DNA from 2 places in the Alteromonas sp. ABD4_190 genome. Region 1 is predicted to be linked to the other one. Evidence: predicted binding sites of a transcription regulator. Region 1 holds the regulator's gene; the other holds the start of a gene.
The links. The regulator ArgR, encoded in region 1, controls arginine synthesis, uptake and breakdown. The targets are predictions, from matches to a motif close to ANTGAATANNTATTCANT.
Positions count from the first base shown of each region.

Region 2: ACXAFM_RS13565 (N-acetylmuramoyl-L-alanine amidase) is a predicted target of ArgR. The motif match lies at 907-924, and genes of this name have one in related genera.

Region 1 covers NZ_JBSWWN010000001.1:2,780,705-2,788,413, forward strand. Annotated here, with positions in the region: gene ACXAFM_RS12225 (TonB-dependent receptor) at 1-1,605, shown strand, start outside; gene ACXAFM_RS12230 (type 1 glutamine amidotransferase domain-containing protein) at 1,798-2,481, shown strand; gene argR (transcriptional regulator ArgR) at 2,566-3,030, opposite strand; gene mdh (malate dehydrogenase) at 3,268-4,206, shown strand; gene ACXAFM_RS12245 (DUF2071 domain-containing protein) at 4,760-5,548, opposite strand; gene ACXAFM_RS12250 (alpha/beta hydrolase family protein) at 5,770-6,804, shown strand; gene ppc (phosphoenolpyruvate carboxylase) at 6,919-7,709, opposite strand, start outside.
Region 2 covers NZ_JBSWWN010000001.1:3,098,012-3,105,720, forward strand. Annotated here, with positions in the region: gene gltB (glutamate synthase large subunit) at 1-508, opposite strand, end outside; gene ACXAFM_RS13565 (N-acetylmuramoyl-L-alanine amidase) at 1,166-2,101, shown strand; gene arcB (aerobic respiration two-component sensor histidine kinase ArcB) at 2,200-4,554, shown strand; gene ACXAFM_RS13575 (PH domain-containing protein) at 4,726-5,280, shown strand; gene ACXAFM_RS13580 (PH domain-containing protein) at 5,280-6,998, shown strand; gene ACXAFM_RS13585 (sodium:solute symporter family transporter) at 7,127-7,709, shown strand, end outside.

The DNA.
Region 1 (7,709 bases):
GCAGGCCTAGTTGACCGTATTTACTACAATAACTCAGCGGGTACAAATAACCCAGCTGATGCAGGTGCTTCTTTTGCATTCGACGTGACCACGTTCTACGTACAAGACGAGTTCTATCTGACTGATGACTTGAAAATTATGGCTGGTCTTCGTTACGATACATACGGTTCTGACGACACACCTCGTTTGAATGAAAACTTTACTGAGCGTTACGGTTTTGCAAACACGGCAAATGTAGACGGTATCGACCTTCTTCAACCGCGTTTCGGTTTTACTTACACAGTTAACGAAAGCCTAGAGCTACGCGGTGGTTTAGGTCTTTACTCTGGTGGTAACCCTAACGTTTGGATCTCAAATGCTTACTCTAACGACGGTGTGACGAACATTGGTACTCGTGAAGGTCAAATCGATGGCTTCGTAAGTGGCACTACTTCATTGTTTGACCTAGCGCTAACTGGTCAAGGTCGTCCGATTTACGACGTACCACAAGAGCTATTTGACGTAGTAGCGAACACTAGCCTAACAGATGGTGACGGTAACACTAACGCAACTGACCCAGACTTTGAAATTCCGTCTGAGTGGAAATACGCGCTAGGCTTCACCTACGTAACTGAAAACGACTACCTAATTAACGCTGATATGATCTATACCGATCGCCAAGACTCAGCGATTGTTAGAGACGCTAACATCGTTTACTCAGGTCAAAATCGTTTTGACGGTCGTCCAATTTACGAGCGCATTGACGCGGACCGTAACGAAACGTCTGACTTTATCCTTGGTAACGTAGATTCAAGTGACGACGGTAGTTCGCTTGTACTTTCAATCGGCGTAAGCAAAGAGTGGGATAATGGTTTCGATATGGGCGCTTCATACGCTTATGTTGATGCTGAAGATGCTAACCCAATGACAAGCGCAGTTGCATTCTCGAACTACGCGAACTTTGCAACTAGCGATCCTAACAATCCATCTGCAGCAACGTCTGACTACGCTGTTGGCAACCGTTTTAACTTCTCTCTAGGCTACACTGCTGAGTTCTTTGACGGTTATGCAACGCGTTTCAACTTGTTTGCAACGGCTAACGAAGGTAAGCCTTTCTCTTACGTTCATAGCAACAACTCAGCATTCTCATGGGATGGTGTATTTGCTCGTCAGCTTATTTACATTCCTGAAGTAAATGACCCGAATGTAGTGTTTGTAGACCAAACTAACCGTGATGGTGACGTGCTACAAACTGCAGAAGAAGCAGAAAGACTGTTTAACCGTTGGGTTGAGAACAACGGCTTCGAACGTGGCGAGATCCTTGAGCGTAACAGTGAAACTGCTGACTGGTGGTTTAAAGCTGACTTACGTGTTTCTCAAGAGCTTCCTGGCTTCTATGAAGGTCATACAGCAAGCGCGTTCTTCGTAATTGAAAACTTGACTAACTTGATCAACGACCAGTGGGGCGATTTCCGTCAGGGTAGCTTCGGTGGTGATGAAGTTCTTGATGCTAGCTTCAACGACGCAGGTCAATACGAGTACAGCGCTGTTTCTATTCCAGAGCAAAGCGTATCTCGCGGTCCTTCTCTATGGGAAATCCGCGTAGGTGTTAACTACCGCTTCTAAGAAGTAGTAAACGCTAACTACAAGTTGTAGTGTTAGGTGCCACTCTCCTTAACAGGAAGTGGCACTTTTTTATGCCCGCGATTTATCTCACTCATTTGCTACTAATCGATCCTTCTCTGCTTTTATGATCTAAGACCCTCCATCACACGAAGTAATTGGCGTTACATTTTTAAATGCTCGCAAGGAGGGCTTATGTCAAAACGTATGTTAATGGTAATGACGTCTCACGAAATTATGGGTGACACGGGTGAGAAAACAGGTATGTGGCTTGAGGAGTTTGCCGCACCTTATTACGCATTTAAAGATCAAGACTATACGATTACCCTTGCGTCGCCGATGGGCGGGCAAGTTCCTATTGACCCCAATAGTCTATCCGACGATGCGATGACTGATGATGCAATTCGATACACGAAAGATGAATTAGCGCGTAGTGCAATCGCTTCGACTATACCGCTTGAAGATGTGCGTGCAGATGAGTTTGACGCAGTATTCTACCCAGGTGGTCATGGTCCTTTGTGGGATCTGTCAGATAATGCCCACTCAATTAAACTTATAGAAGACACAATTGCGGCAAACAAACCTGTTGGTGCCGTGTGTCATGCGCCAATCGTGCTTAAAGATGTGCAAACTCCAGATGGTAAGTACTTGGTGGACGGAAAAGCTGTGACAGGTTTCTCCAATAGCGAAGAAGCAGCAATGGAGCTTACCGATGTTGTCCCATACCTAGTTGAAGACGAACTAGTGAAAAAGGGCGGTAAATATGAAAGTGCAGACGATTTCGCCGTAAAAGTGTGTACTGATGGTTTACTGGTGACAGGACAGAACCCACCGTCATCACGCCCAGCTGCAGATGCGCTAATTAAGCTTTTATCTTAGGAAAGTCTTAGTTTATAAACTATTTCGAAACCGCATCTTGTATGCGGTTTCTTGTTTTCGGTTACCGAGTCTTTGACGAACTAGTTAGACATTTTCGAATAAATCTTCAACGCGTTGTCTTAGCTCTTCAATTCTTGTCACATCAGCTGGCGCTATAAAAATGGTGTCGTCGCCTGCAATAGTACCTAATACGCCATCTTTCTTGCTTAACGAATCTAATAAACGGGCGATAAGTTGAGCTGCACCTGGACTGGTTCTGATAATAACCATCACATTATTGTGGACAATGTCTAACACAAGTTGTTTCAGGGGGCTCTTGGCGGTTGGCATGCCTAGTTCTGGGGGCAAACAGTACACCATGTCGCCCCTGGCATTACGAGTCCTTACTGCACCGAACTTGCTTAGCATTCTAGAGATTTTAGATTGACTGATATTGTCAAAACCTTGAGCTTTTAAAGCATCTACTATCTCGCCTTGTGAACCATAACTTTCCGCTTTAAGAATCTCTTTAAAAGCCTTGATGAGTTGCTCTTGTTTTGCGTTTGCCATTAGCGCTCTTTTCTTTTCTGAGGGTTATCGTTAGGAATTATATTTAGTATGCGTATATTGTGCCGCACAGGTAGACTTTGCGCAATTTCTTTGCATAATCATTCATGATAATGAATATCGAACAAAAATCGCCATAAATAACGTTAATAAGACGATCCGGTGATTGAGTTTTCCCCCGCGTTGCATTAGTGTGACGTTCCGTTTAAATACGTGAAGTAATCCCATAGGAGAAATGGTATGAAAGTAGCCGTGTTAGGTGCTGCCGGTGGTATTGGTCAGGCGCTGTCTTTGTTGTTGAAAACACAATTGCCAGCAGGTTCAGATTTAGCGCTTTACGACGTGGCGCCAGTTGTTCCTGGTGTTGCCGTTGATTTGAGCCACATCCCCACTGCGGTAAAAGTAACCGGTCACGGTAAAGATGACCTAGCTGATGCACTAACTGGAGCAGACGTAGTTCTTATTCCAGCAGGTATGCCTCGTAAGCCAGGTATGGATCGTTCAGATCTGTTCAACATCAACGCCGGCATTGTTAAAAACCTAATCGAAGGTGTAGCTGATAACTGCCCGAACGCGTGTGTTGGTATCATCACTAACCCAGTTAACACTACTGTAGCTATTGCAGCTGAAACGCTTAAAGCTAAAGGCGTTTACGACAAGAATAAGCTTTTCGGTGTAACAACGCTTGACGTTATCCGTGCTGAAACTTTCGTTGCTGAACTTAAAGGCGTAGACGTATCTTCTGTGCACGTACCGGTAATCGGTGGTCACTCTGGTACAACTATCCTTCCTCTTCTTTCACAAGTTGAAGGTGTAGATTTCACAGACGAAGAAGTTGCTAGCCTTACAACTCGTATCCAGAATGCGGGTACTGAAGTTGTTGAAGCTAAAGCGGGCGGCGGTTCTGCAACCCTATCAATGGGTCAAGCAGCGGCACGCTTCTGTCTATCTCTAGTTGCAGCAATGCAGGGTGAGAACGTTGTTGAGTACACTTATGTACAAACTGACGACAGCGACGACGCAGCATTCTTCGCACACCCAGTTCGCCTTGGCGCAAACGGTGTTGAAGAAATCTTGCCATACGGCGAGCTAAGCGCATTTGAAGAAAAAGCGAAAAACGACATGCTTGAAGGCCTACGTGGCGACATCAAGCTAGGTGTTGACTTCGTAAACGGCTAATTAGTGAGTGTCATTGGCAGGCCTTTGAACGTAGGCACGCCGTGAATACTTCCCTGTAGGCTTCGCCACCGCTTCCCTGCGGTGGAGAGCCTACTTATCAAAGCCCCACCAATTCAAAACTCCCCAATAGCCTCATCACTTTAGATTTGTAGAAAGTGCAGTCTGTTACGCCCTTACGTATCCAGCCTTTTTGTTGCGTGTTTGTAGGCTTCGCCACGGCATCCTTGGCACAGGAAAGCCTACTTATCAAAGCCCCGCCAACTCCAAACATCCCTGTAGCCTAATTACTGAAGATTTTTATAAAAGGACAGTCTGTTACGTCCTTACGTATCCAGCCTTTTTTGTTGCGTCTTCGTAGGCTTCGCCACGGCATCCTTGGCACAGGAAAGCCTACTTATCAAATCCCCGCCAACTCAAAACACCTCTATAGCCTAATCACTCAAGTAGTAATAAAGCGCAGTCTGTTACGACCTTACGTATCCAGCCTTTTTTGTTGCATCTTTGTAGGCTTCGCCGCTGCTTCCTTGGCACAGGAGCTTATAAGCTCTTCGAGTTATTTAATGACAGTCGGTGGTAAGTAAATAGTAAACTCATTGATGGGTTCTATTAGAACGCTGTAAGGCGAGTGTTGCTCTGACTCTTTCACAATGTCGAGATCAGATAAAAGTTTGAAACTTGCAGATACAAGTCTAGCGGGCTTGACTACTAATTCTTTATGCCAGACTCGGTAAGTCCCCAGTTTTTTATCTCTTCGATAATAAAAGCCAGCGAGAGGGTGGGTTAAATAAACTAAAGCAGATTCTGTGTCGGGAAAGCCGGGAAAACTAAGTTTGTCAGTCTTATCTTGCACTAATTCTACCGACGCAGGGGCCCAATCAGACTCGGTGTTCATTCGATACTTGTTATAGAGACCGCTCTCTTTGTCTCGCTCACAATCAAAACGAACCCTTCCCGAATGCCACGGTAAGTTCCAAACGTATCGAGGAACGGCTAGCGTCCACGAATCGAGTGTTGTTCCAAGAAACCAGACACAACGTTCTCCTGTTTCTTTATCGATGATGTAGATACGATAATTGGTTTGCCCCATTGTAAATTTAGGGAAGGGGAACACGGCGGAAGTGAAATCAACGTCAATAAAAGGTACCACGGATATAAGCCCAAGTTCTTGACCATTTATTTCAATAGTGTCGAGTTGAAACCTCTCGGGGAAAATTCCTTCAAAACGTTTGGCTGGTACTGCATAAGTAATAATTGCAAAATGCTCTAAACTGCATAGCACGTCAATTCCACTCGGTTTAGGTCTATCGATCAAATAGTCTTTTAGCTTCCTTGATTCTTGCACAATACTTCCTTGGTTTAATAGATAGATACAAGTTGAAAAAGAAGAGTAACGCTTACTTTCATTTACAAGCAGAAACCTGATTCGCTGCTTGCAATTTAATACAATGCACAACGACAAATTTTGTTACTAATCAGGTTCGTATTTTGTTGAGTCGTATACGTTTTCGTTATTTACTATCTACATTCTGACTGTTTTTTATTTGAATTCAACAAGGACGTGTTATGAGTTTTTTAAAATGCACTATTTTACTTTCCATCGCACTTTTAACCTTATGCATTAACGCCAATACTATTGCGGCTACAAGCAATACTGTGCCATTGGCAGGTACTGCATTTGCTAAACTGCCAAAAGCACTAACTCTTAAAGGCGACGCTTTGCCTTTCGAAAACTATCAACAATGGCTTGCGCATGCGCAAAGTAACAATCAAAAAATAGCTTTTGTCGACCGCTGGCAGAAGCGTGTTAATCCCAAAGCGTTTAATACTCTCATCAAACAAACAAGCGCTCAGTGGATTGAATACGAATCTGATGGTTTGAAGATTTCAGGTGTAATGGTGGCGCCTAAAAACGCTGGCAACAAAAAGCTTCCGGTTATTATTTATAATCGCGGCGGTAATAATAAACATAATGTCAGCCGAATTACGGTAGTAGACCGACTTCTTCCGCTTGCCGCAAAAGGTTACATCGTACTTGCCAGTAATTATCGAGGCTCGCGCTTTAGTGAGGGTGAAGATGAGTTTGGTGGAAAAGATGTAAACGATGTGCTTGCTCTTATCGACATTGCTAAGCAGTTGCCAGCTGCCGATGCCTCAAAAATTGCGCTGTATGGTGTTAGCAGAGGCGGCATGATGACATGGCAAGCCTTGCGTCAGTTGAAGGCGTCGGATGATATAAAAACGGCCATAGTGGTAGCAGGTCCTACCGATTTACATTTTATGATTAATCGCAGAGCTGGTATGAAAGCACTCCTGCATCGCATGATCCCTGACATTGAAAATAATCAAGAGAGAGCTCTGAATGCACGTTCTGCTGTGAAGTGGGTAGATGAACTTAACACTAAAGTTCCGATTTTACTTATACACGGCGATGCTGATGTTCGTGTTGATGTTTCGCATACAAATATGGCAGCTGAAGCGCTCAGTGAAAATCAACATCCGCATAAAGTGGTTATTTATGAAAATGGGGATCATGGACTTTCGTTCTACCAAAAAGAAATGAAAACTGAAATTAACAGTTGGCTTTCTAGCCATATGTAAGCTTTAAAGCTTTGCTCTGAGGATGTAAACACAAGCGTCAGCAACGTGTATTAAATACAAAAAAGCCCGCTACGTACTACGAGGCGGGCTTTTGTTTTTCACAAATTTAGCGAGTTAACCCGTGTTACGCATACCAATAGCAATACCGGCGATGGTTACCATCATGGCGCGCTCTAGGCTGGTGTTTTGTGACTCGTCACCTGCTTTACGAATACGATCTAAAAGCTCAATTTGAAGATAGTGTAGAGGCTGAAGATAGCCTGCACGGATCTCCATCGACTCTTTACCCTGCGGATCGTTTTTCATAATGTCGTCATCACCAGTAATGGCGAGTAGCGATGAAATGCTCTCTTTAAGCTCTTTACGCAGCGCTTCACCAAAGTGCTTAAGCTCGCTTGGCACTAGGCGCTCATCATACGCTTCGCTAATGCGTGGGTCGGCTTTGTGGAACACCATGTCTAGCATAGACAAACGTGAACGATAGAATGGCCATTCGCTAAACATCTCGTTAACCACTTTTTCGTTCTCAGGTGTTTTCACACTATCAATAGCGCGCATAACACCTAACCAGCTTGGTAGCACCAAACGGGTTTGTGCCCAAGCGAATATCCATGGGATAGCGCGTAAGCTTTCTATACCACCTTGTGGCTTACGCTTAGCAGGACGGCTACCGAGCGGCAGTTTACCTAGCTCTTGCTCCGGCGTAGCAACTCGGAAATATGGAACGAACTCTTCGTCGTGACGCACAGTGGCGCGATAGTTATCACGGCCTTGTGCTGCCATTGCAGTAATGAGTTCGCGCCATTCTTCTTTTGGTGCCGGCGGCGGGAACAGCATTGCTTCTATAATAGCGCTCGCATAAATACCTAAGCTACGCTTGGCCAGAGTTGGCATACCGAACTTAT
Region 2 (7,709 bases), 320 kb from region 1:
CAAGACGTTTTTCAGCGCGGCGGCGGATCATATACAAACGACGTTCAAGGTCGCGTTTTCTCCAACCTGCTGGCGCGTTCACAAATACCTGTTCAATTTGCGGAACACCCGTTAGCGCTAATTCACCCAGTACTGAGTGGTCGACAGGCACTTCGCGCCAACCCACTACTGAAAGTGTTTCTTTTTCTAGTTCTTCATTTAGTACTTCACGCGCGGCTTGCGCAAGTACCGGGTCCTGACTTAAGAAAATCATGCCCACGCCGTATTTTTTGCTGAGTTTCCAGCCATTTTCTTCGGCGATTGCATGGAAGAACGCATCCGGTTTTTGCAGTAATAAACCACAGCCGTCACCGGTTTTCCCGTCGGCGGCGATACCGCCACGATGCTGCATACGGTCAAGACCGTGTATAGCAGTAGTTACCAATTCGTGACTGGCTTCCCCATGAGTGTGAGCAATTAAGCCAAACCCACAGTTGTCCCGGGAATCATTGGGATTATATAAACTCATCTCTTAACTCCTTCAACCTTTTGACTGGGCAAGGTATGCGTTGCGTGTAGATGCGCCTAGGTTTGCGTATCACAACATTATTAGACGTCTTTTAACCTGCAAGCGGTATTGCTTGCGGTATGCGCCTTTCTTGTCGTTATTTATTATTAGAGGATTCCAGTCGTTTCCGCATTTTTATGCATTATTGCTGTGCGGGCCGTACAAAATACCCACATTGAAAAATAAAATCAAACGCTAAAAATGTCAGGTTTATAGAGAATTAGTATAATATTAATTAAATCTTTTAAAATCATTGATTTGAATGGCGTATTTTAAGTTTGTAACAAAAATGTTATCAGTTAATAAAAATGAATAATTTTCTATCATTAAATGATATTGGTTCTCATTTATATTTCAAAGGTGAATAATTATGCTTTAAGTTTGCGGATTTATGTTGTCAATGGCTGTTTGTTTGTATTTTTATGAAAATGTAAAGCTACGGTTCCACTCATATAAGTAGTTTGCTATATTGGTTAAAAATCACCCGGATGTAAGGTTGGAGCTTAAAGCTGTGATACTTGATAGTACATTCATGTAATTTTCACGAGTGCGTATGCACATGTATGAGAATAAAAATTCACGGAAAGCACATGTTGCCAAGCCGGAGAGGATTATCGAATGTCAGCATTACAGGCTAGCCCCAACGGCACCTTTGTTATTAAAGAGCATTTAGTAACAGGTGAAGACGTAAGTTTTAAGCCATCTCCCAATACCTCAGGGCTCTTTGAAGAGGGTTGTCCTGATACTATCGTTATCCATTTCACCGCTGGTAGTAGCCTAGCGTCATCAGTAAACGTGTTGACCAACCCAAATAGCGGTGTGTCCGCTCACTTCGTCGTGGGACGTAACGGTAACATCGTACAAATGCTGCCAACGAATAAGATTGCATGGCATGCAGGCGCAAGTCACTTTGAGGGGCGCAGTGGTTTAAACAAATACTCTATAGGCATTGAACTAGATAATGCAGGCCAGCTAAAGGAAAAAAGTGATGGCACCTATGAGAGTTGGTTCGGCAAAGTGTATGAACAGAGCGAAGTATTCGAGGCTAGGAACAGTAGCCAGCGTGCCGTTGGCTATTGGCACAAGTACACGGACATTCAAATCTCACGAACTCTCGACCTATGTATAACACTATGCGAGCGCTACCAGATCTCTACGGTTGTTGGACATGAGGAGATCGCGCCCTCGCGCAAAGTAGATCCTGGTCCTGCCTTTCCATTACAAAAGTTTAAAGAACTCCCATTGCATCTCGAAAGTAGGGCGGGGCTAACCGAATCGAAAGGAACAGGTCTACAGCGAGATGTATACGATGGGGTTCAGCATAATTTGGCTAGACCCGCAAAGAGAGTGGCTAATGTAAGTGCTAATGTACTTAATGTTAGAAAAGGGCCTGGTACTTCATTTGCCACTATCGACAATGGTTTAAATAAAGGAGAAATATTAAAAGTACTAGAGAAAGAGGGGGAGTGGGCGAAAGTATCGTTTACAAAAGTTGGATGGGTTAATACCGCTCATATCCACGAAATTACGGAAAAGTTACCGTTTAAATCGTAACCGTGTAGTTGTGTCATCGCCTCGCTCCCACAAACCGCATTCACGAAGTGGTTAAAGCCTGATAGGATACAGGCAAGATAAGATTAAATAAGACGTACATGCATTCAGATTCACCAAACGATTCTTGGGCAATCCGCTTTGCTCAATTTGTTCAGCGTTTTGGCACTCTAAAGCTCAGCATTTTGTTTGTTGTTCTTTCGCTGGTGTTCACGCTAGGCGGTTCCTACGTGATACGCGTAAGTATGGGAAGCCAAGTCCAACCCGACGATTTCATTAGTGCAGTCATTCTCACTATGCTATCTGCGCCTTGGGTACTCTACTTTTTCAGTGAACTAATAAAGCAGCTAGAGAATTCACGTACCAACTTGAAAGAGGTAGTTAGCCAACTTGAAAGCTTAAGAGAAGAAGATGTTTTTCTTAATCGAGAGCTTCAAAGCAACATAAGGCAGCTAAACCATGAAATAGAGCAGCGTAAGCAAGCGCAAGAAGAGCGAGAAGCGCTGTTTAAAGATTTAGAGAAGGAAATTCAGGATAAATCTGAGCAAGAAGCCCAAGCGCGACGTCTGTCCACACTCTTGCGCTCCATTATCGATGCCTCCCCAGACTTGATTTATTACCGTAATGAAGAAGGCAGATTTGCAGGCTGTAACCGCATTGCGGAGTTAATGACCGGAAAAACCGAGCAAGAGTTGCTAGGGTTAACGCCAGAAGATGTATACGAAGAAGAACTAGCCCGCCAAATCGTGGCAAGCGACCACGAAGTATTGGAAACCAACGCAAGTATTACAGAGGAACTGTGGCTTCGCTTTGCTGACGGCCGACGTCGCTACTTTGAAATGAAGCGCGTACCTTTCTTCGACAAAGAAGGTAATCGTTTAGGTCTGTTGTCATTCGGTCGTGATATGACAGAGCGTAAACAAGCGGAAAATGCTGCGGCGAAAGCAAGTACCGATAAGACGCGATTTATCGCGACCATCAGTCATGAGCTTCGTACACCATTAAACGGCATTGTAGGCTTAAGCCGCATGTTGCGCGATACCGAGTTAAGCGACGAGCAATTTAGCTGGGTTAGTACAATTTACGCAAGTGCCATTACGCTAGGTAATATCTTTAACGACATTATTGACCTAGATAAATTGGATAGAGACAAGCTTGAGCTAAGTCTTAAAACGATCTCGTTAAAAGATTTCACAGAAGAATTAAGCAGTATTATCCGACTGCTTGCAGCAGATAAACAGCTTGAACTAAAAACGACGATTAACGAGCCATTACCGCGTTTAGTGGAAATTGACGGTACTCGTCTTCGCCAAATTTTGTGGAATATTTTGTTTAACGCAGTGAAGTTCACACAAAAGGGGCACGTGAGTTTATCAGTGTCATCAACTAAACCTGATGGTGATAAAGCTTACGTCACCTTTATTATTGAAGACACCGGTGTGGGTATTCCTGAAAGCGAAATCGATAAAATTTTTGCTATGTATTACCAGGTCGATCATCCCGATCACCAGTCGGCAACAGGCACAGGTATCGGTCTGGCTATTTGTAAGCAAATGGTCGATTTAATGAAAGGTGAAATTCACGTTTCTAGTAGCGTGGGTAAAGGCACCCGTTTTGAGATTGTACTGCCAGTGCAAATCTCTAACAGCCCAATGAAGGTCGCACAGCTTCAAGTGACGGGGCTTAATATTTTGTTAGTAGAAGATATTGAGCTAAACGTTATGGTTGCCAAAGCCTTGCTTGAAAAGCTTGGACAGAAAGTCGATGTGGCGATGACAGGGCAAGAAGCCATAGATAAAGTTAGGGAAAACCAATACGACCTAATTTTGTTAGATATTCAGTTGCCTGATATGACCGGATTCGATGTAGCAAGCACGATTATCGAAGAAGACCTAGTCATGCAAACGCCCATTGTAGCGCTAACGGCAAACGTCATTAAAAAGCGCGATGAATACTTAGAAAACGGTATGGACGATGTGATTGCAAAGCCAATCAAGAAGTCTCGGGTTATTGAAGTGTTCAACGAGCTGTTCCACGCACCTCCAGCTCCGCTAGAAGTAGACGGTGAAGTAGAGCGCCCTGAACCAACTAAAACATTAAGTAACATTTTAGATATGGACTTATTGCAGATGTTGGTAGATACCATAGGGGATGAAATGGTACGTGCTAGCGTTAAAGTATTCCAAGAAAAAATGCCTGAATACATGGAAATACTGCAGCTTAGCTTAAGTGCTGATGAAAAGTCCGAAGTGTGTTCACAGGCTCACAAAATTAAAGGTGCAGCTGGCTCTGTTGGTTTAGCTCGCGTACAACGTATCGCTAATCAAATCCAACAAGGTGATCATCCTACATGGTGGGAGAACGTGCACGATTGGGTTGAAGAGCTTCAAATGGCGGTTCAACACGACATGAAGGCACTGCATGATTGGTTAAACGAACAACAGGTTGACGACTAGTCAGGCCAACGCGCTCTTTGATTTGTAGTGTTAAAAAGAGGGCTTGCCCTCTTTTTTGTTATAAAAACTGCGGTAGAGTAAACATTAGGTGCGGTATTGCCAAGTAGTCAAATTGCGCTTAAAAAGCGGCAGGCTTATCTTATTTTTACAGTGGTAAAAGGAATTAATGTGATGACAAAAAGCGCACAACAAGAGACCGTATTTTCAAATAACCAACTTAGTATTCAGGAAATTCCCTCACTTCAAACACTTACATTACTGCCTATTTCTAAAAAGTACCGAGCGCTAAATATTTTCTCAATTGGATTGATAGCTTTAGTACTAATAGGTATTGCCACCGCATTACGATTACAAAGTTTCTGGTCACTGCCTGAAGGACTGCTGCAAGCTTACCCGTATGTGGTTGCAGGTATCGTCGCTTTAGGCTCCGTATGGGCGATGTACCACTTCTTTGCTGATGTCCGTATATTCTATGCAATACGAGAGCAAGACATTAGTAAGCAGTCTGGGCTAATTTTTAGAAAACTTTCGTGCCAACCTATTTTGCGTGTTCAGCACGTTGAAGTTAACCGCGGGCCGTTCGATAGATGGGCGGGTCTTGCTTCCCTTCAAGTATTTTCGGCTGGTGGTGAAATGCATACCTTTGAAATACCTGGGCTAAGTATTGAAAGAGCTGAGCAGTTACGTGAGTTTATTCTTGCTCACAAAGATATTGGTGCTCGCTAATGACTGCGCCTGAATCGTTTTCAAATCAGACGCCTGAAGTCGCCAGGGCAGGTGACTTCGAGGTCAATGAAGATGTCGATGTGTCGCCTCACCCTCAAACTCAGGGCACGGGGATTGCAGAACCACAGCTTAAAGTAGAAACGGGTGATGCGTGGCAGCGTCTCTCTCTTATTTCTATTTTGTACTTTACCATTCGCAACTTTTCCGCCTCGGCACAAGTACTTATCTACACCATTCCCGCCTTAGCCATATCGTTTAATATTTGGGATAATCTGCTGTCGCCTGAAGTGTTAATCGGTGCCGGGATCTTATTTTTAACTACCAGTAGTAGCGGCGTAATAAGCTTTTTAATGTACAAGTTTCGCGTGCACAACCAGCACGTTGAGATTCACCATGGTGTGTTTCAGCGCCGCTATACCAACTTGCCTCTGTGGCGTATTCAAAACGTTAAGATAGAGCGCCCTTTTTATTATCGTCCTTTTGGGTACGCGTTAGTGGTGCTTGATACCGCGGGCAGCGGTAAAGAAGAAGCGAAAATAGTGGCGGTGCCAGAAGACTATGCTGAAGCGCTGAAAAAGCAGGTGTTGTATGAAAAAGCGCATCACGATGAAGGTGACCTGGATTGTTTGCCAGACGAAGATTTATCCGACGAGCAGAGTTCGTCTTTTTCCACGCCACGAACGCGCGATAAAGCGGTAGATTCCTCCCATTCAAATGAAGAAGTATTAAATCGCCGATCTGTGAAAGACATCATTATTCATGGTATCACCAATAATCGCGTGTGGATCATATTAGGGGCCGCCGCGCCTTTTTATGACGATGTGTTTGGGGTAGTGTCAGAGTGGTTAGCCGACAAGGGCTTGCAGCTTAATCAGCTGGTCGGTGAACAAACGGTAGCTTGGTGGCAATTTGGACTGTATGCCTTCGTTATCCTAATGATGCTTATGGCGTTAGTGGCGCTACTTAGCGTAGGCGGCGCTCTTTTCACGTTCTATGGCTATACGCTTTCACGATCGGGAGACAGATATATCCGTCGCAGCGGCTTGCTCAATAAGCTGGAAGTAAGCATGCGTGCTTCACGAATCCAAATGATTACGGCGAAGCAAGATTGGCTCGATAAAATACTAAAGCGGGTCAATTTGTATTTTGAGCAAAACTCTACGGCTGGGCAGCAAATGCAAGAACTGATGTCGCCAAATAAGCTTATTGTGCCATCGGTAACCGAAAACGAAGCCTTTGAACTTAGCCAAGAGGTTATGCCTGGTTGCGATTTGCGTGGTCAGCCTTATCAGGTTATCAGCAAACGCTTTATAAGCTTTTGGTTGCTTGCAGCATGGGCAGTGCCATTTGCCATCTTATTCACCATTGGCGCCGTCTCGTCCCACCTAGACATTATGGTTGGTGCATTCGCCGCTTTTAGTGCAATAGCACTTATACTTACACTCAGGTGGTGGCGATGGGGGATAGCCTACGATAATAAGTACGTTTACATAAGAAAAGGTCGAATAGGCGTCGACTATCAGTGTTTCGAACCTTATAAAGTACAGCAAGTAATTATTAAGCAAAGCGTGTTTATGAAGCGTAATCAGCTTGCCACGATAAAATTTGTGCTGGCCTCAGGCGCGGTGACAGTACCGTTTTTACCAGAGGAATACGTCGATAAACTAGCAGACAGCGTGTTATTTGAGGTGGAGTCGACGAGAAAGTCTTGGATGTAATGTAAGGCACTTTTATAGCGCTATTTTCTATTCACTGTTTTAAGTACTGTTTTTATACACTGTTTTTTTATGCAAACAGCGCGAGTTTGTGTAAAGGTAGGTATTAAGTTACACAACCCTGCGTTTATATGGATATTCTTGATTACAGTGTTATTGCGATCTACCTCATTACTTTACTTATCATTGGTTTTAGTCTGCGAGGACAGCAGTCGAAGAAAGACTACTTTTTAGCTGGCAGAAGCTTAAGTTGGAAGCCGCTATTGCTATCCATCATGGCGACTCAACTTTCGGCGGTTAGTTTTATTTCGGCTCCGGCGTTTGTTGGGTTTCGCGAGGGTGGCGGGCTAATTTGGCTTTCTTACGAACTTGCTGTGCCTTTGGCCATGTTGTTACTCGCTACCCTTGTATTACCAACCCTGTACCGAAGTGGTGTAGTGAGTATATACGACTACCTTGAACGTCGTTTCTCTATCTCTACCCGTATTTGTATCAGTGTTGTATTTCAATTCAGTAGAGCCTTTGCTACCGGCATAATGGTTTACGCGCTATCCATTATATTGCAAGGAACCATGCAGGTTTCATCCACGCAGGCAATCTTACTCATTGGTGTTATTACCATTTTGTATTCCTTGCAGGGCGGCATGAGAGCCGTTGTATACGGTGACGCTGTTCAAATGGTGATTATTGTAATGGGCACTGCAATTTGTATTG